DNA from 3 places in the Kitasatospora sp. NPDC088391 genome. Region 1 is predicted to be linked to each of the others. Evidence: riboswitches for the same ligand, from Rfam matches in the RefSeq annotation. Region 1 holds a riboswitch; each other region holds the start of a gene.

Region 1 (5,956 bases):
CGTAGCCGCGCGAGTCCATCGCCGCCGCCAGGTGCAGCGAACGGTCCAGCGCGTCGCTCAGCACCGGCACCACGATCCCGCGCAGCGCGTGCAGGCCCTTCGCCCGACCGGCCCGCAACCTCCGGGCCCGGCCGACCCGTTGGACGCTCGCCACCAGCTGCGGGGCGACGCTCAGCGCCACCGTCACCGCCACCCCCAGCTCGTACAGCGCCCCCGGCAGCACCCGCAGCGCCCGCTTCGGGTTGGCCAGCGTGTTGGCCGCGCCGACGCAGCACATCAGACAGGCCAGCCGCAGCCCGTCCACCGCCGAGGACAGCACCGCCTCCAGCGACACCGGCCCGCCGATCGAGATCCCCGCGTACCAGGCGGGCGTCGGCAGGTGCGGCAGGGTCAGCAGCACGTGGTCGTCCGGCGTCACCCCGGTGGCGAACACGCACCGGAACAGCACCCGGACCGCCACGATCGTCAACGCCAGCCACAGGTAGTACGTGAAGCCGCGCGCCCACGGGGCCTCGGTGCGCCGCGCGGTCACCACGAAGCCCAGCACCGCCAGGACCAGCAGGAGCAGCAGCGGGTTGGTGGTCCGGGACGCCGCCGTGCCCACCGCCAGCGCCCACGCCCACCAGGCCAGCGGATGCAGGTCGCGCGGGACGCGCCGGTCGCCGCTCACTCGCGGTCCGCCCGGTGGCGGCGGCGCACCGCCACCACCGCCGTCGCGGTGCCCAGCGCGGCCACCAGCACCACGCCCGTCACCACCGGGGCGATCGAACCGGAGGAGGAGCGCGGGGCGTCCGCGAGCGGCGCGGCGTCCACCGAGGCGGAGGAGGAGCCGCTCGCGGCGGGGGACGGGGCGTCGGACGGGGACGCCTCCGGCCCCGGGGTGTCGGAAGCGGCGGCCGGGGCGCTGTCCGACGGCTCCGGAGCGGTTCCGGCGGGCGGCGGATCACTCGAACTCCCGCCGCCGGTGGTGCCGTTGCCCGTCCGGGGCGTCGGAGCGGAGGGCCTTCCGCCTCCGCCCGTGCTCCCGGCGGTGCCGCCCCCGCCAGTGCCGCCACCGGACGAACCGCCCGTGCCGCCTCCGTTCGTGCCGCCGGAACTCGACCTGTCCGCATCGGAGTCGAGGGCGCGCACCGAGTCCGGCGAGAAGGACGGGCCGCCCCGGGAGCCGCCGATGTCGGTCTCGCCGAACACCCAGGCGTCGACGCTCCCCGGCAGCGGGTGGTAGCTCATCGCGCCCAACCGGCTGTAGGACCAGGTGTGCTGGCCCGGATCGGCGTGCCAGTACGACCAGTAGGTGGTGGCCGGCGGGGTCAGCACGCACTTCTCCTGCTCGGGCGGCGGGAACTGCTTGCCGCCCTGGTAGCCGCTGTACCCGATCCGGCAGATGAAGCCGGGGCCGTCGTGCTGGGTGCCGGTGGTCTTCCAGCCGCCCTGGTTGAGGAGTTGGTAGCCGGTGGTGGGCGTGCTGCCGCAGGCGCGCAGCACCGGTCCGCCCCAGCGGCCGAAGTCGATCGCCAGTACCACGTTCCGGCTGGTCGTGCACTGGTCCATCGGGAGCGCCTCCGCGTGCGCGGACGACGGGGCGAGGCCGCCGAGCGCCACCGCGAGGACCGCCCCCGCCGCCGCGCCCAGCCGGGCCGGACGGGCGAGCCGCCCGCTCACCGCTCGCCCCCGTCGGCCTTCGTCCGCCGCCGGACGGCGACCAGCACCGCACCGCCGGCCACGGTCAACAGCACGCCGGGAAGGACGAGTTCGAGGGCGTCGGTGCCGGTGGACGCCAGCCCGCCCGCGGAGGGGCCGCTGCCCGTGCCGGGGGAGTCGCCCTGCGAGGGCGTGGACGCGGACGGCGACGGGGAGTCCGACGGGGACGGGGAGCCGGAAGCGGACGGCGGCGCGGACGGGGAGTCCGACGGGGATGCGGACGGGGACGGGGATGCGGAGCCGGATGCGGACGGGGAGCCGGATGCGGACGGGGACGGGGAGCCGGAAGCGGACGGCGACGGCGAGGGCGAGGGCGAGCCGCTGGGCTCCGGGGTGCCGGTGCCCCCGTCCAACCGGTGGCTGAGCGTGCCGAAGGAGCGGCCGGTCACCCCGCCCGCGGCCTGGGCGGCGGCGCGCACGTCGGAGGTGCGCGGGCCGTCGGCGGCGACGGCGAATCCGCCGTCCGGGTTCTGCTGCCCGGCCAGGAACTCGGCGGCCCGGGCGATCCGGGCCGCGTACGTGCCCTGGCGCAGGCTCAGGCACTGGACGGCGAGGGCGGCGGAGTTGACCGAGTTGCCCGCCGAGCCGGGGAAGCCGCCGTCCGGCAGCTGCCGGTCGGCCAGCCAGCCGAGGGCCCGCTCGACGGCCTGCCTGCTCCCCTGGTCGGGCAGCAGGTCGAGGGCCATCGCCGCGATCGCGGTGGAGTCCACGTCCGGCGTGTGGGAGTCGGGGATCAGGCTGGGCCAGGAGCCGTCCGCGTTCTGCAGCCCGCGCAGGTAGGCGATCGCGGGCCCGGCCTGCTCGGCGTGCCCGGCCCGGACCTGGGCGATCACGGCCAGGGACTGGGCGAACACCGACTGCGCCCACTGGTGGTTGCCGGGCCCGTCGCAGCCCGCGTCCGCGTCCGCGTGGTCGCAGACCGTCCCGTCGAGGGCGGCGATCAGGTCGTGCCCGCCGAAGTTCCGCGGGTCGCGGCCGAGGACCTCGGCGAGCAGCGCCTCCTTGCCGATCGAGCCGCCGCCCGCCCACTCGGTGCCGATCGCCGTCCAGTCGTCGACGGACCGGTCGGAGCGGTCCTTGCCCCGCTGGTCCAGGAAGTCGGCGATCCGGCGCAGCGCCGCGTCGTCGGTGCCGGTGGCGGCCAGCGCGAACGCGGTGTCGATGGTCAGGCCGAAGTCGGCGAAGTCGGGGAAGCCCTCGTAGTAGTGGCCGTCGACCAGGCGGGCGGGGTCGGTGAGGTAGCCGCCGGCCCTGGCCAGGTCGGGGGTGCGGGCGGCCCGGGTGCTCGGGTCCGAACTCGCGGACGGGATCGGGTCGTCGCCGCAGGGCTCGGCGGCCGGGGCCGGGACCGGGGTACCGGTGGCGGTCCGGCAGAAGAGGCCCGGTCCGTCGTGCAGCAGGTCGATGCCGGTGGCGCTCGCCGGGCCCGGGCGCCCGAGCAGCAGGGTGCCGGTGGTGGCGGCCGCGACGAGCGTGGCGAGCAGGACGGCGGCCGGGCGGCGGCCGCGACCTCTGGACGGGTGCGTGCTGGTGCTGCTGTGACTGACCCTCACCGGTGACTCCCTGATCGGGTCGCGGCGGGGTGTGACGGGGCAGCGGACGGCGGACGAGCCCCCGTACCGACTGCGTCGTAGTCCGCGACGACGCATGTGGTGCTGACGAACCCTCGCGGCCAGGCATTCCGGCTCCCCCACCGGGCGGGCGGGGTCACGGTTGCGGGTCAGCGCCGGAATCGCACCGGCTTCCCCTGGCTGTCGAGGTGGAAAACCCGCTCATCAGACCATGGTGGCTGAGGGTGCGTCAACGTGGCCGCCCACCGGGCAGGCCGCACCCCGAGCAGCTCGAAGCATGCGCAACTGGTCAACACGACAAGGGAGTTGGTTGCCGGGGCGGACCATGGCGGCAGGGCGGTGTCGGGTACGTCACCTGCCGGCCGCGCGCCACCGGTGCGAGCCGCCCGCCCGATCCGGGCCGCCGCCGCCCCCGACCGCTCCGGCCGGTCCGGGCGGGCGGGCGGTGTGCCCGCCTGCCCGGACCGGTGCCGTGTCAGTCGATCCGCCGGTCCCGCAGTTCCGCGCGCAGGGTGCGGGCGGCGGCGACCAGGCTGTCGATCGAGGCCCGGGTCTCCGGCCAGCCGCGGGTCTTCAACCCGCAGTCGGGGTTGACCCACAGGCGTTCGGCCGGGATCGCCGCCAGCCCGGCCCGCAGCAGGCGCAGCGCCTCCTCGGTGCTCGGCACGCGCGGGGAGTGGATGTCCCACACGCCCGGGCCGACCTCGGCGAGGTAGCCGGCGTCGCCGAGTTCCCGGGCGATCCGCATGTGCGAGCGGGCGGCCTCCAGCGAGATCACGTCCGCGTCCAACTCCTCGATGGCGTGCAGGATGTCGCCGAACTCGGCGTAGCACATGTGGGTGTGCACCTGGGTGTCGGCGCGGACCCCGGAGGTGGTGAGCCGGAACGCGTCGGTCGCCCAGTCGAGGTACGCGGGCCACCCGGCGCGGCGCAGCGGCAGCGTCTCGCGCAGCGCGGGCTCGTCGACCTGGATCACGGCGGCGCCCGCCGCCTCCAGGTCGACGACCTCGTCGCGCAGGGCGAGCGCGACCTGCCGGGCGGTGTCGGCGAGCGGCAGGTCGTCGCGGACGAACGACCAGGCCAGCATGGTGACCGGGCCGGTCAGCATGCCCTTGACCGGGCGGTCGGTGAGGCCCTGCGCGTAGGCGAACCAGTCGACGGTCATCGGCTCCGGACGGGAGATGTCGCCCGCCAGCACCGGCGGCCGCACGTACCGGGTGCCGTAGGACTGCACCCAGCCGTGCCGGGTCGCCAGGTAGCCGGTCAGCTGCTCGGCGAAGTACTGCACCATGTCGTTGCGCTCGGGCTCGCCGTGCACCAGCACGTCCAGCCCGGCCCGCTCCTGGTACGCGACCACCTCGCGGACCTCGGCCTCCATCCGCTTGCGGTAGTCCGCCGCGTCCAGTCGTCCCGCGTTCAACTCGGCCCGGGCGGTGCGCAGTTCGCCGGTCTGTGGGAAGGAGCCGATGGTGGTGGCGGGCAGCAGCGGCAGCTGCAGCCGGGCCCGCTGCGCCGCGGCCCGGACGGCGTACTCGGCGCCCCTGCGGGTGTCGGCGTCGGTGACGGCGGCGGCCCGGGCCCGGACGGCCGGGTCGCGGGTGATCGGGGAGGCGGCGCGGGAGGCCAGGTCGGCCCGGTTGGCGGCGAGTGGGGCGGCGATCGCGGGCGAGCCCTCGCGCAGGGCCCGGGCCAGCAGCGCCGTCTCGGCGGCCTTCTGCCGGGCGAACGCCAGCCAGCGGCCGATCTGCGGGTCGACGTCCCGTTCCGCGGCGGTGTCCAGCGGCACGTGCAGCAGCGAGCAGGACGGGGCGACGTCCACCGTGCCGGCCAGGCCGAGCAGGGTGCCGAGCGTGGTCAGCGAGGCGCCCAGGTCGTTGATCCACACGTTGCGGCCGTCGACCACGCCCGCGACCAGCCGCTTGCCGGGCAGGCCGCCGACGGCCGCCAGGTCGGTCAGGTTCCCGGCCGCCGGGCCGGTGAAGTCCAGCGCCAGGCCGTCCACCGGGGCCTTGGAGAGCGTGATCAGCGCCTCGCCGAGGCGCTCGAAGTACGAGGCGACCAGCAGCTTCGGACGGTCCGTCAGCGCGCCCAGCGCGCGGTAGGCGCGGGCGGTGGCGTTCAGCTCGGCCGGGGTGCGGTCCTGGACGAGCGCGGGTTCGTCCAACTGCACCCACTCGGCGCCCGCCGCCCGCAGGTCGGCCAGCAGTTCGGCGTACACCGGCAGCAGCCGGTCCAGCAGGGTCAGCGGCTCGAAGTCGGCGGGCCCGTCGGGCGCGGGCTTGGCGAGCAGCAGGTAGGTGACCGGGCCGAGCAGCACCGGGCGGGCCCGGTAGCCCTGGCCGAGCGCCTCGCGCAGCTCGCCGACCTGCTTCGCGGAGTGCGCGGAGAACACCGTGTCCGGCCCCAACTCCGGTACGAGGTAGTGGTAGTTGGTGTCGAACCACTTGGTCATCTCCAGCGGCGGCGCCTGCTGGGTGCCGCGCGCCATCGCGAAGTAGCCGTCCAGCGGGTCGGCGTCGAACGCCGCCCGGTGCCGGGGCGGGACCGCGCCGAGCGCGACCGTGGTGTCCAGCACGTGGTCGTACAGCGAGAAGTCGCCGGTGGGGACTTCGGTGATCCCGGCGCCGGCCAGCTGCCGCCAGTTGGCGCAGCGCAGTTCGGCGGCGGTGGAGCGGAGCGCGTCG
Region 2 (5,956 bases), on a different contig from region 1:
GTCCGGCTGCGGATGGCCAACGGCAGCGGCTACGCCGACCTGCGCGGCCCGACGGCCTGCGAACTGCTCACCCCGGCCGAGAAGGCCGCCGTCCACCGCCGCCTCGGGCCGGACCCGCTGCGCCCCGGCGAGGCGGGCGACCCGGCCTGGCAGCGGATCTCCCGCAGCGGCAGCACGGTGGCCGCGCTGCTGATGGACCAGAAGGTGCTGGCGGGCGTCGGCAACGTCTACCGCGCCGAGGTGCTGTTCCGGCTCGGCATCGATCCGCACCGCGCGGGCCGCGACCTCACCCGCGCCGAGTGGGACGCGATCTGGGCCGACCTGGTCGCCCTGATGCGCGAGGGCGTCGAGGCCGGCCGGATCGACACCGTCCGGCCCGAGCACACCCCGGAGGCGATGGGCCGCCCGCCCCGGGTGGACGACCACGGCGGCGAGGTCTACGTCTACCGCCGCCAGGACCAGCCCTGCCTGGTCTGCGGCACCCCGGTCCGGACGGAGGAGCTGGCCGCCCGCAACCTGTTCTGGTGCCCCCGCTGCCAGCGGACCTGACGCTCCGTCACGCCGCCAAGCCTTGACGCAAGGTTGACCAGGCCATGGGCGAGGGCCCGGAACGGCGCTCCTATTGTCGGGGCCATGTCCGTTCCTCCGTTCCGCGGCTCCCGCCCCGCCCCGGCGCTGCCCGTCCTGCCGTACCGCAAGCCGACCAGGGGGCGCGACTACTGGGTGCTGGACGACGTCCTGCCCGACCCGGACGCGGTCCGCGCCCGGCACCTGGCCCGCACCGACTGGGACGAGGGCTACCCGCACAAGCCGGAGTCCTGGCCCGGCCTGCGCGCGATGCCCGGCCTGGAGCCGGACGAGCTGGCGCACGTCGAGAAGCTGGTCCGGGACACCGTCGGCGCCGAGCGGATCTGGGCGCTGGACGAGGCCGAGGGCGGCACCTTCAACCACAACTGCGTGCAGGTGGTGGGCGCGGGGGAGAGCGAGCCGCGCCCGCACACCGACTCGCGCTCGCTCTGCCGCTACGCCGCCGTGCTGTACCTCAACCCGGGCGTGCCCAAGCGCTGCGGCACCAGCTTCTACCGGCAGAGCTTCCCCGGCGGCCGGCTCGGCGGCAACAGCGTGGTCGCCCCGCACAACAACCTGGTCGACGCCCTGGGCACCCGCTTCGTGCCGCCGGACTCCTTCACCGAGGACCTGGCCGTCCCGCACCGCTACAACCGGCTGCTGCTCTACACCGCCAACCTGATCCACACCGCGACCGAGTACCACGGCGCGACGCTGGCGGAGAAGCGGATGACCGCGGTCTTCTTCTGGATGGCCTGAACCGCCCCTGACGGCGGGTCAGTCCCGCTCGCCGAGCACCCCGTGCGCCAGCACCTCCGCCACCGCCGGGTCGACCAGCCGGTAGCGCACCACCCGCCCGTCCCGCTCCCCGGCGACCAGTCCGGCGGCCCGCAGCAGGCGCAGCGCCTGCGAGACCGCCGGGTCGCGCATGCCGGTGGCGACCGCGAGGTCGGTGACGGCCAGCGGCCCGGTGCGGTGCAGCGCGAGCAGCAGGGCCAGCCGCCCGGGGTCGGCGAGCAGCGCGAAGCGCTCGGCCCAGGCCCGGACGTGCTCGGCGTCGCCGATCGCGGCGATCGCCTCGCAGACCCGGTGCCCGTCGATGGTGCGCTGTCCGGCGCGGTCCGCGGGTACGAGGTGCATGGCGGTCATTCTGGCACCGCCCGGGAGTGATCTTGGACACCGCGGACACCTGCACGCCTGTGCAGCCTTGCAGCTGTGGGGCCACCGGCCCTACCGTGGGCGGGCCGTGGTGTTCGGGAAGACCGGTGCACTGTGCTCGACGCGGGAGCGTCGTCGCAGGAGTCCGGAGCGGCCCTCGCCACTGTGATCGGGGAGTCGTCGGCCCCCACCTCGCGCCACTGGCCGTTCGCGGCCGGGAAGGCCGGGAGCCGGCGCGCAACACCCCGTCAGCCAGGAGACCGGCCACGGCATCTCACGAAGTGATCCACGAGGTGCTGGAGCGTGATCCGCGGATGACCGCGTCCGAATCGACCCTGCCCGCAGCCGCTGCGGGCTCCCCCCTGCCGTCGTTCCGCTGGCGGCGCGAGGACACCCTGCGCACGGCCGGCCTGATGCTGGTGATCCTGGCCCTGCACGTGGTGGCGTTCGGGACGCTGCTGTTCCTGGTGGCGCCGCACAAGTACCAGGTCGGCACCCAGGTGTTCGGCGTCGGCCTGGGCGTCACCGCGTACACGCTGGGCATGCGGCACGCCTTCGACGCCGACCACATCGCGGTGATCGACAACACCACCCGCAAGCTGATGGCGGACGGCCGCCGCCCGGTCTCGGTGGGCTTCTGGTTCGCCCTCGGGCACTCCTCGATGGTGGTGCTGATGGCCGCGCTGGTGGCCGGCGGCGCGGCGCTCGCGGGCACCCTGATGGACGACGACTCGACCACCCACCAGGTGCTCGGCACCATCGGCACCACCGCCTCCGGGGCCTTCCTGTACCTGATCGCGGCGCTCAACCTGGTGGCGCTGCTGGGCATCTGGCGGGTCTTCCGGGCGATGCGGGCCGGGCAGTACGACGAGGCCGAGCTGGAGAAGCACCTGGCCGCCCGGGGCTTCCTGGCCCGGGTGCTGAACCGGGCCACCCGCTCGATCACCCGGCCCGGCCAGATGTTCCCGGTCGGCATGGTGCTGGGCCTGGGCTTCGACACCGCGACCGAGGTGACCCTGATGGTGATGGCGGGCTCCGGCGCGGCCTCCGGCCTGCCCTGGTACGCGATCGTCTGCCTGCCGCTGCTGTTCGCCGCCGGGATGAGCCTGTTCGACACCCTGGACGGCACGTTCATGAACTTCGCCTACCAGTGGGCGTTCGCCAACCCGGTCCGCAAGGTGTACTACAACCTGACCATCACCGGCCTGTCGATCGCGGTGGCGTTCGTGATCGGCACCATCGAGCTGATCACGGTGCTGCACGACAAGTTCGACCTGGACGACCCCGTCACCGGCTGGATCGCCGGCCTCAGCCTGGACAACGTCGGCTTCGTGATCGTCGGCCTGTTCGTCGTGGTCTGGGCCGCCGCGATCGGCTACTGGCGGATCGCCCGGCGCTCCCGGGCCTTCGCGCAGCTCTCCTGACGCCCCGTCGGCCCGGCCCGCAGTACAGTCGGTGGACCCTTCGACGCCGGCGCGGCCCCGCCCCGGGCACCGCGCCGGCCCGAGCAGAACAGTGGACCCGCCCGTGCCGGACGCCGACCTCGTCACCCAGGCCCTCGCCCGCAACCTCAAGCGCCTGCGCACCGAGCGCGGCCACACCCTGGACGCCCTCGCCGCCCGCTCCGGCGTCAGCCGCGGCATGGTGGTGCAGATCGAACAGGCCCGCACCAACCCCAGCGTCGGCACCGTGGTCCGGCTCGCCGACGCCCTCGGCGTCTCGATCGCCCGGCTGCTCGACTACGACGCCTCCTCCGCCGTCCGGATCGTCCCCGCCGAGGAGGCCGTCCGGCTGTGGACCGGCCCCGCGGGCGGCAGCGGCACCCTGCTGAACGGCGCCGAGGCGCCCGGCCCGCTGGAGCTGTGGTCCTGGCGGCTGGAGCCCGGCGAGGCGCATACCTCCGACCCGCACCCGCCCGGCACCGTCGAGATCGCCCGGGTCGACGAGGGCGTCCTCACCCTCCTCCTGGACGGCCGCGAGCACCGCGTCCCGGCCGGCTCCACCGCCTCCTACGAGGCCGGTGCCGCCCACGGCTACCGCAACGACGGCGCCGCCCCGTGCCTGGTCACCATGGTGGTCTCGGTCCCCCCGCCCGGCGCGTGACGGACCGCGGAGGGGCCCCGGGCACACCGCCCGGGGCCCCTCCGCGGTCCGTCACGTCGTCAGCGGGCCTCGCGGAACTCCACGTGCCGCCCCGCCACCGGGTCGAACTTGCGCAGCACGATCCGGTCCGGGTCGTTGCGGCGGTTCTTCCGCGTCGCGTACGCGAACCCCGTGCCCGCCGTCGACCGGAGCGTGATCACCGGTCGCAGTTCGCTGCGTGCCATCTCGGCCTCCCTCTCCCGGCAACGATTGCCGTTTTCACCAGGCCACAACACGGCCGCCCCGCCGGGCATTCCCCACCCGTCGGCCGGTCCCGACGGGCGCCCCCGGGCCCCCGTTCGTACGCTCGGGACATGTCCGACGCGCACTCCGCCCGACGCGAACGCCTCCGTGAGCACTGCAGCGCCTCCGGGGCCGACGCGGCGCTGATCACGCGCGCCGCCAACGTCCGCTACCTGACCGGCGGCGCGCCCCGCGGTGCCGCGCTGCTGCTCACCCGCGAGCGCGCGCTGCTGGCCCGCCCCGAGCAGCCCGAGCCCGCCGAGCCGGGGGAGTCCCGGCCCGACCCGGAGCTGGCCGCGCTCCCGGTGCCCGCCGAGGCGGACGCCGCGCTCGCCGCCGCCGAGGCCGCCGCCCGGCTGGGGGTGCGCGACCTGGCCGTCGAGGAGCACGACCTGACCGTCGCCCGGTACCGCGAGGCGGCCCGGCTGGCCGACCCGGCCCGGCTGCGCGACCTGGGCCGGGCGGTCGAGCGGCTGCGGGTGGTCAAGGACGAGCACGAGATCGCCGACCTGCGGACCGCCGCCGAGATCGCCGACCAGGCGCTCGGCGAACTGCTCGAATCGATCCTGGTCGGCCGCACCGAGCGGCACCTGGCGATGGAGCTGGAGCGCCGGATGGTCGACCACGGCGCCGACCGGGCCGCCTTCCCGGTCTCGGTCGGCACCGGCAGCCACTCCGGCCTGGAGTGCCACCGGCCCACCGACCGGCGGGTCGAGGAGGGCGACTTCCTCACCGTGGTGCTCGGCGCCCGCTACCGCGGCTACGGCGTCTCCACCGCCCGTACCTTCGTCATCGGCGCCGCCCCCGCCCCCTGGCAGGTCGAGCTGCACCGCCTGGTCTTCCACGCCCAGCGGGCCGCCCGGGAGGCCCTCGGGCCCGGCGTCGAGCAGCACGTCCCGGACGACGCGGCCCGTTCGATCCTCCAGGCCGGGGGCCATGACGGACCGTCCGTCCACGCCCTGGGACACGGCATCGGCCTGGAGATCCGGGAGGCTCCGCGCCTCGGGCCCGCCGACATGGGTAAACTGGACAATCGCGTGCCGGTCACCGTCGGCCCGGGGGTGCACATCCCGGGGCGGGGCGGGGTCCGGATCGAGGACACGCTCGTGGTGCGGCCTCCCGAGGAGGGCGGGCCCGAGCTGCTCACCATCACCACCAAGGAGCTCCTCGCGCTGTGACCGTGGCGGTCCCGGCGGCGCGCCTGCTTGGTGCTCTTTGACAGCGGACATATCAGGAGTTAGTGCGCCCGTGGCTACCACGAACGATCTCAAGAACGGCATGGTCCTCAAGCTGGACGGCGGCAAGCTCTGGACCGTCGTCGAGTTCCAGCACGTCAAGCCCGGCAAGGGCCCGGCCTTCGTGCGCACCAAGCTGAAGGAGGTCCTCTCCGGCAAGGTCGTCGAGAAGACCTTCAACGCGGGCATCAAGGTCGAGACCGCCAACGTCGACAAGCGGACCATGCAGTACTCGTACCGCGACGGCGACGCGTTCATCTTCATGGACATGGACACCTACGACCAGGTCCCGGTCGACTCCAAGACCGTCGGCGACGCCGCCAACTACCTGCTGGAGGGCTTCGAGGCCCTGGTCGCGCAGAACGAGGGCGTCCCGCTGTACGTCGAGCTCCCCGCCGCGGTCGAGCTGGTCATCGCCGAGACCGAGCCGGGCGTCCAGGGCGACCGCTCCACCGGTGGCACCAAGCCCGCCACCCTGGAGACCGGTGCCGAGATCCAGGTGCCGCTGTTCGTCACCACCGGCGAGAAGGTCAAGGTCGACACCCGCGACGGCAGCTACCTCGGCCGGGTCAAGTAACCGTGGCCGCTGCTCGTAGCAAGGCCCGCACCCG
Region 3 (5,956 bases), on a different contig from region 1:
TCGACTCGTCGCGGAACACCCAGTTGGTGCCGGTCGCCAGGCCGTGCAGCAGGCCGCGGCTGCGGAACCAGTACACGTAGGCGAACGCGCCGTAGAAGAACAGGCCCTCGACGCAGGCCGCGAAGCAGATCAGGTTGAGCAGGAAGGCCCGGCGGTCGTCCTTGGACTGCAGCGAGTCGAGGTGGTCGACCGCGTTCATGTACTTGAAGCAGAACTGGGCCTTCTGCGCGATGGAGGGGATGTTCTCCACCGCGGCGAAGGCCGCGTTGCGGTCCTCCGGGTCGGGCAGGTAGGTGTCCAGCAGCGTCAGGTAGAACTGGACGTGCACGGCCTCCTCGAACAGCTGCCGCGACAGGTACAGGCGGGCCTCGGGGGAGTTGATGTGCTTGTAGAGGCTCAGCACCACGTTGTTGGAGACGATCGAGTCACCGGTGGCGAAGAACGCGACCAGCCGCCCGATCATGTGCCGCTCGCCCTCGGAGAGCTTGGCGAGGTCGGCGACGTCGGAGTGCAGGTCCACCTCCTCCACGGTCCAGGTGTTCTTGATCGCGTCCCGGTACCGGTCGTAGAACGACGGGTAGCGCATCGGACGGAGCGTCAGCTCGAAGCCCGGGTCGAGCAGCATCTTCTTCCGGTCGTCGGTGCTCACTGGCAGGCCTCGCAGGACTCGGGGTTCTCCAGCGAGCAGGCGATGGCGTCCTGCTCGGCCTGGGAGAGGGAAGGGGTCTGCACCGGCACGGGGGCGGCGGTGCGGGTGGCGCCGGACGCGGCCTGGGCGATCCGGGTCGCCGGGCGCGAGCGCAGGTAGTAGGTGGTCTTCAGACCGACCTTCCACGCGTACGAGTACATCGAGGAGAGCTTGCCGATGGTCGGCGCCGCCATGAACAGGTTCAGCGACTGGCTCTGGTCGATGTACGGCTGGCGCGCGGCGGCCAGGTCGATCAGGGCGCGCTGCGGCAGCTCCCACGCCGTGCGGTACAGCGAACGGACCTCCTGCGGCAGCCAGTTGAACTCCTGGATGGAGCCGTTGGCGTCGCGCAGCGCGTCCCGGGTCTGCTGGTCCCAGACGCCCAGCTCCTTCAGCTCGCGCACCAGGTACGGGTTGACCTGGAGGAACTCGCCGGAGAGGGTCTCGCGCTTGAACAGGTTGGAGACCTGCGGCTCGATGCACTCGTAGACGCCCGCGATGGACGCGATGGTCGCGGTCGGGGCGATCGCCAGCAGCAGCGAGTTGCGCAGGCCGGTGGTGGCGATCCGGGCGCGCAGCGCGTCCCAGCGCTCCGTCCACCGCGGGTCCGCGCTGCCGAAGTGGTCGATGTGCAGCTGGCCGCGGGCCGCGCGGGTCTCGCCGTACGCCTCGTGCCGGCCGAACTGCTCGGCCAGGTCGGCGGAGCGCTCGTAGGCGGTGAGCATGATGCGCTCGGCGATCAGCGTGGACAGGGCCTTCGCCTCGGCCGAGTCGAAGTCCAGCCGGAGCTGGAAGAAGACGTCCTGGAGGCCCATCACGCCCAGGCCGACCGGCCGCCAGCGGGAGTTGGACGTCCCGGCCTCGGTGGTCGGGTAGAAGTTGATGTCGATCACGCGGTCGAGGAAGGTCACCGCGGTGCGCACGGTGGCGTCCAGCCGGTCCCAGTCCATCGCGTTCGCCAGGTCGGCGGCGGTGGCGCCGGCGGCGACGTGCGCGCCCAGGTTGACCGAGCCGAGGTTGCAGACCGCGGTCTCCGAGTCGTCGGTGACCTCCAGGATCTCGGTGCACAGGTTCGAGGAGTGCACCGTGCGGCCCGGCAGCGCGGTCTGGTTGGCGGCCCGGTTGGAGGCGTCCTTGAAGGTCATCCAGCCGTTGCCGGTCTGCGCCAGGGTGCGCATCATCCGGGCGTACAGGGTCTGCGCCGGGATGGTGCGGACGGCCTTGCCGGCCAGCTCGGCCTTGACGTACGCCTCGTCGAACTCGGCGCCCCACAGGTCGACCAGCTCGGGCACGTCGGCCGGGGAGAACAGCGACCAGTCGGCGTTGGCGTTCACGCGGCGCATGAACTCGTCCGGGATCCAGTGCGCCAGGTTCAGGTTGTGGGTCCGGCGGGCCTCCTCGCCGGTGTTGTCGCGGAGCTCCAGGAACTCCTCGATGTCGGCGTGCCAGGTCTCCAGGTAGACGCAGGCCGCGCCCTTGCGCCGGCCGCCCTGGTTGACCGCCGCCACGGAGGAGTCCAGGGTGCGCAGGAACGGCACGATGCCGTTCGACTTGCCGTTGGTGCCGCGGATCAGCGAACCGCGCGAGCGGATCCGCGAGTAGGACAGGCCGATGCCGCCGGCGTGCTTGGACAGCCGGGCGATCTGGGCGTACCGGTTGTAGATCGAGTCCAGGTTGTCCAGCGGCGAGTCCAGCAGGTAGCAGGAGGACATCTGCGGGTGCCGGGTGCCGGAGTTGAACAGCGTCGGCGAGCTGGTCAGGTACTCCAGGCGGCTCATCAGGGTGTACAGCTCGGCGACCTCGCGCACCGACTCCTGGGAGGTGCCGACCGCCAGGCCCGCCGCCACGCGCAGCAGGAAGTGCTGCGGGGTCTCGACCACCTTGCGGGTGATCGGGTGGCGCAGCAGGTAGCGGGACTGCACGGTGCGCAGGCCGAAGTACTCGAAGCGGTCGTCGCCCGACTCGTCGATCAGCGAGTCGAACAGGTCGGCGTGCTCGGCCACGAACGCGGCGGTGGCGTCGCCGATCAGGCCCTCGGCGTGGCCCACGGCCACCGAGGAGGAGAACGAGGTGACCTGCTGGGTGGCGGCCTCGTCGCGGATCTCCAGCGCCAGCAGGCGGGCGGCCAGCTTCGAGTACTGCGGGTCCTCGGCGATCATCGACGCGGCGGCCTCCACGGCCAGCCCGCGCAGCTCGGCGAAGTCCGAGCCGGCGTGGCGGCCGCGCAGCGCGGCGGCGGCGACGTGGCCGGGGTCCACCTGGGGGAGATCGGTGCTGCGGTCGGTGAGCAGCCGGAGCAGCGCCGCACCGGGGTCGGTGAAGGCGTCGGCGGTTCCCTGGGACGGCAGGGTGACTGAGGCGGCGACGGTCAAGGCGCACTCTCTCCTGTGGCGGCGGCGGACGTGGCTCGGGGTGTCCGGGACCGTACGCGGCCAGGGGAGGGCAGCACGGAGGAACGCGTACGCGTTCCGGCGCGCCGAAGACCACCCCCGGTCCGCCCGCGAGACCGGACGGCAAAGCTGTGCTGCATGGCGTCTGCGGGGATGCCGTGTCGCACACCGTCGGCAGGTCCTCGGACTCTGCGGGCGTCGCTACAGCCCGCTCACCGTTGCGGGGCAGTCCCGGACTCGCACCGGGTTCCCCTGCGTCGACAGCGAGAGTGAGCATACATGTAGTGGCGGCTGGAGCTGGAAGCACCAGATGTAGTAGAGCGTGTCGTGTCGGTGGCGCCGCGCGTAGACAACGAAAACACCGGTGGCGGGCCGTCGGGGACGGCCCGCCGGGGGCCGGGGGAGCGCCCTAGGACGGTGCGTGCGGGAACCGCGTCGTGTACACCAGCAGGTCGGTGCCGGGGTGCGGCGACCAGTAGCGCTCGGGCGCCAGGGCGAAGCCCAGCGCGTCGTAGATCCGGTGGGCGTGGCGCATCTCCGGACGGGTGGAGAACGCCATCCCGGCCAGGCCGAGTTCCCGGCTGCGGTCCATCGAGGCCGCCACCAGGGCCCGGCCGACGCCGCGGCCGCGGGCCGCCGCGCCGACCGCGAGCATCCGGATCTCGCCCTCGTCCGGCCCGGCGATGTCGGCCCACGGGGTGCCGCCCGCGGCGAAGGTCACGCAGCCGAGCACGGCTCCGGTTCCCGCGTCGTCGACGGCGACCAGGAGTTCGGCCTCCCGGTTGCGGCGGGCGGTGTCGCGGAGGAGGTGGACGTAGTCGGAGTCGGGCCGGGTGTGGCCGTCGCCGACGAAAGCCTCGACGGTGACCTCCGCGGCTGCGGCGAGGTCGTGGTCGAGGGCGCGGCGGACGATCGGGGAGCGCATCCGGACAGTGTGCCGGACGCGCTCCGGCGCGGGTCGTGCAGGTCCGGGTCGTAGGGGTAGCCGGTGGGCCGGTGCCGGTCCGAGCGACCGTGGGCGGTGGTGCGTTCCAGGTCGCGGCCGACCAGGACGCCGAGGAGTCCGAAACTGCCGAGGAAGCCCAGCAGGGCGAGCGCGGTGGTCATGGCTCCACCCTCCCGCCCGGCGCCCGCCGCGACGAGTGGCAGGAACGCCCCATTGCCGCGAAATCCTGCCACTGCCATGCTGGGCGGATGCTGAGCAACGTCGCGGTGATCGTGCTGGAGGAGATCCACCCCTTCGAACTGGGCGTGGCCTGCGAGGTCTTCGGCCTGGACCGGAGCGGGGCCGGCCTGCCGGTCTACGAGTTCGGCCTGGTCGGCGACCGCCCCGGCCCGATGCGCACCCACGCCGGTTTCGACGTCCACGTCCCGCACGGCCCCGAACGGATCGCCGAGGCCGACCTGGTGATCGCCACCGCCACCGGCATTCGCGAGCAGTACCCGGCCGTGCTGATCGAGGCGCTGCGGGCCGCCCACGACCGCGGCGCCCGGCTGCTGTCGATCTGCTCCGGCAGCTTCCTGCTCGGCGCCGCCGGACTGCTCGACGGCCGCCGCTCCACCACCCACTGGCAGTACGCCGACCTGATGGCCGCCCGCTTCCCGCTCACCACCGTCGAACCCGACGTGCTGTACGTGGACGACCACCCGGTGATCACCTCGGCCGGCACCGCCGCCGGCATCGACGCCTGCCTGCACCTGGTCCGCCAGGAGCAGGGCGCCGAGGTGGCCCGCGGGATCGCCCGCCGGATGGTCGTCGCCCCGCACCGGGAGGGCGGCCAGGCCCAGTTCATCAGCCGCCCGCTGCCCGAGGACGGCGCCGACTCGCTGACCGGCGTGCTCGACTGGATGCGCCGCCACCTCGACCGGGAGAGCAGCGTCGAGGACCTCGCCCGGCGCGCCCACATGTCGCCGCGGACCTTCGCCCGGCGCTTCCAGCAGGAGACCGGCACCACCCCGCACCGCTGGCTGACCGGCCAGCGGGTGCTGTTCGCGCAGCGCCTGCTGGAGTCCACCGAGGAGAGCGTCGACGCGGTCGCCGCCCGCTGCGGCTTCGGCAACGCCGCCACCCTGCGGCACCACTTCGGCCGCCGGCTCGGCACCACCCCGCTGGCCTACCGGCGGGCCTTCGGCGGGACCGGCCGGGCCGGGGTGCGACAGAGCGTCTGAGCGGGCTCCCGGGCGCCCGCCGCGCCCTCAGGACAGGTGCTCGGTCCGGTTCCAGCCGGCCGGCCGCAGCCGCCCGTCCCGGGCCCGCCACACGCTGGCCGAGCAGTTCGCCACCGGGTCCAGCGCCAGCAGCTCCTCCTCGCCGAGCCGGTCCAGCACCTGGCGCAGCATCAGCACCGTGCAGTCGTGCGCGACCACCAGGACCGGCCGCCCCGCCTCCTCCTCGCACAGGTCGCGCAGCAGGTCGCGGACCCGCAGCGCCACGTCCAGCCAGGACTCGCCGCCCGGCGGCCGGTAGTACAGCTCGCCCAGCCGCCGCCGGCGCTCCGCCTCGGCCGGGTGGTCGCGCTCGATCGCGGCCTTGGTGAGCATCTCCAGCACGCCCAGCTCGCGGTCGCGCAGCCGCTCGTCGTAGCGGACCGCCAGCCCGACCGGGACGGCGCCCAGCCCGCTCGCCTGGGCGAGCGCGATCCGGGCGGTCTCCGCCGTCCGCACGTACGGGGAGCACCAGACCGCCCGGGGCCGGTCCGCGGGCGGCCGGGCGGCCCACCAGCGGCCCAGGTCGCGGGCCTGGTCCTGGCCGTGCAGGGAGAGCGGGATGTCGGCGTCCCGGGAGGTGATCGGGACGGAGAGCGCGCCGGTCGCGTCGGCGTGCCGGAACTCCACGTTGGCGGTGGACTCGCCGTGCCGGGTGGCGACCAGCACCGAG

Evidence for each region. Region 1 has a riboswitch for cobalamin ahead of ACIQBJ_RS03310 (prenyltransferase/squalene oxidase repeat-containing protein). Riboswitches for the same ligand answer to the same signal wherever they lie in the genome.
Region 2: linked by a shared signal. The riboswitch ahead of ACIQBJ_RS33605 (HoxN/HupN/NixA family nickel/cobalt transporter) and the one ahead of ACIQBJ_RS03310 (prenyltransferase/squalene oxidase repeat-containing protein) in region 1 are both predicted to bind cobalamin.
Region 3: linked by a shared signal. The riboswitch ahead of ACIQBJ_RS22680 (ribonucleoside-diphosphate reductase subunit alpha) and the one ahead of ACIQBJ_RS03310 (prenyltransferase/squalene oxidase repeat-containing protein) in region 1 are both predicted to bind cobalamin.

What each region holds. Positions count from the first base shown of each region.
Region 1 covers NZ_JBIVNB010000001.1:773,940-779,895, reverse strand. The annotation lists gene ACIQBJ_RS03320 (CbiQ family ECF transporter T component) at 1-670, opposite strand, end outside; gene ACIQBJ_RS03315 (hypothetical protein) at 667-1,662, opposite strand; gene ACIQBJ_RS03310 (prenyltransferase/squalene oxidase repeat-containing protein) at 1,659-3,254, opposite strand; cobalamin riboswitch at 3,355-3,488, opposite strand; gene metE (5-methyltetrahydropteroyltriglutamate--homocysteine S-methyltransferase) at 3,748-5,956, opposite strand, start outside.
Region 2 covers NZ_JBIVNB010000018.1:11,858-17,813, forward strand. The annotation lists gene ACIQBJ_RS33590 (Fpg/Nei family DNA glycosylase) at 1-549, shown strand, start outside; gene ACIQBJ_RS33595 (DUF6445 family protein) at 634-1,326, shown strand; gene ACIQBJ_RS33600 (ArsR/SmtB family transcription factor) at 1,345-1,707, opposite strand; cobalamin riboswitch at 1,798-2,009, shown strand; gene ACIQBJ_RS33605 (HoxN/HupN/NixA family nickel/cobalt transporter) at 2,040-3,149, shown strand; gene ACIQBJ_RS33610 (XRE family transcriptional regulator) at 3,253-3,828, shown strand; gene rpmG (50S ribosomal protein L33) at 3,888-4,052, opposite strand; gene ACIQBJ_RS33620 (M24 family metallopeptidase) at 4,182-5,288, shown strand; gene efp (elongation factor P) at 5,359-5,922, shown strand; gene nusB (transcription antitermination factor NusB) at 5,925-5,956, shown strand, end outside.
Region 3 covers NZ_JBIVNB010000007.1:313,942-319,897, forward strand. The annotation lists gene ACIQBJ_RS22675 (ribonucleotide-diphosphate reductase subunit beta) at 1-625, opposite strand, end outside; gene ACIQBJ_RS22680 (ribonucleoside-diphosphate reductase subunit alpha) at 646-3,060, opposite strand; cobalamin riboswitch at 3,234-3,361, opposite strand; gene ACIQBJ_RS22685 (GNAT family N-acetyltransferase) at 3,488-4,003, opposite strand; gene ACIQBJ_RS22690 (helix-turn-helix domain-containing protein) at 4,273-5,247, shown strand; gene ACIQBJ_RS22695 (histidine phosphatase family protein) at 5,275-5,956, opposite strand, start outside.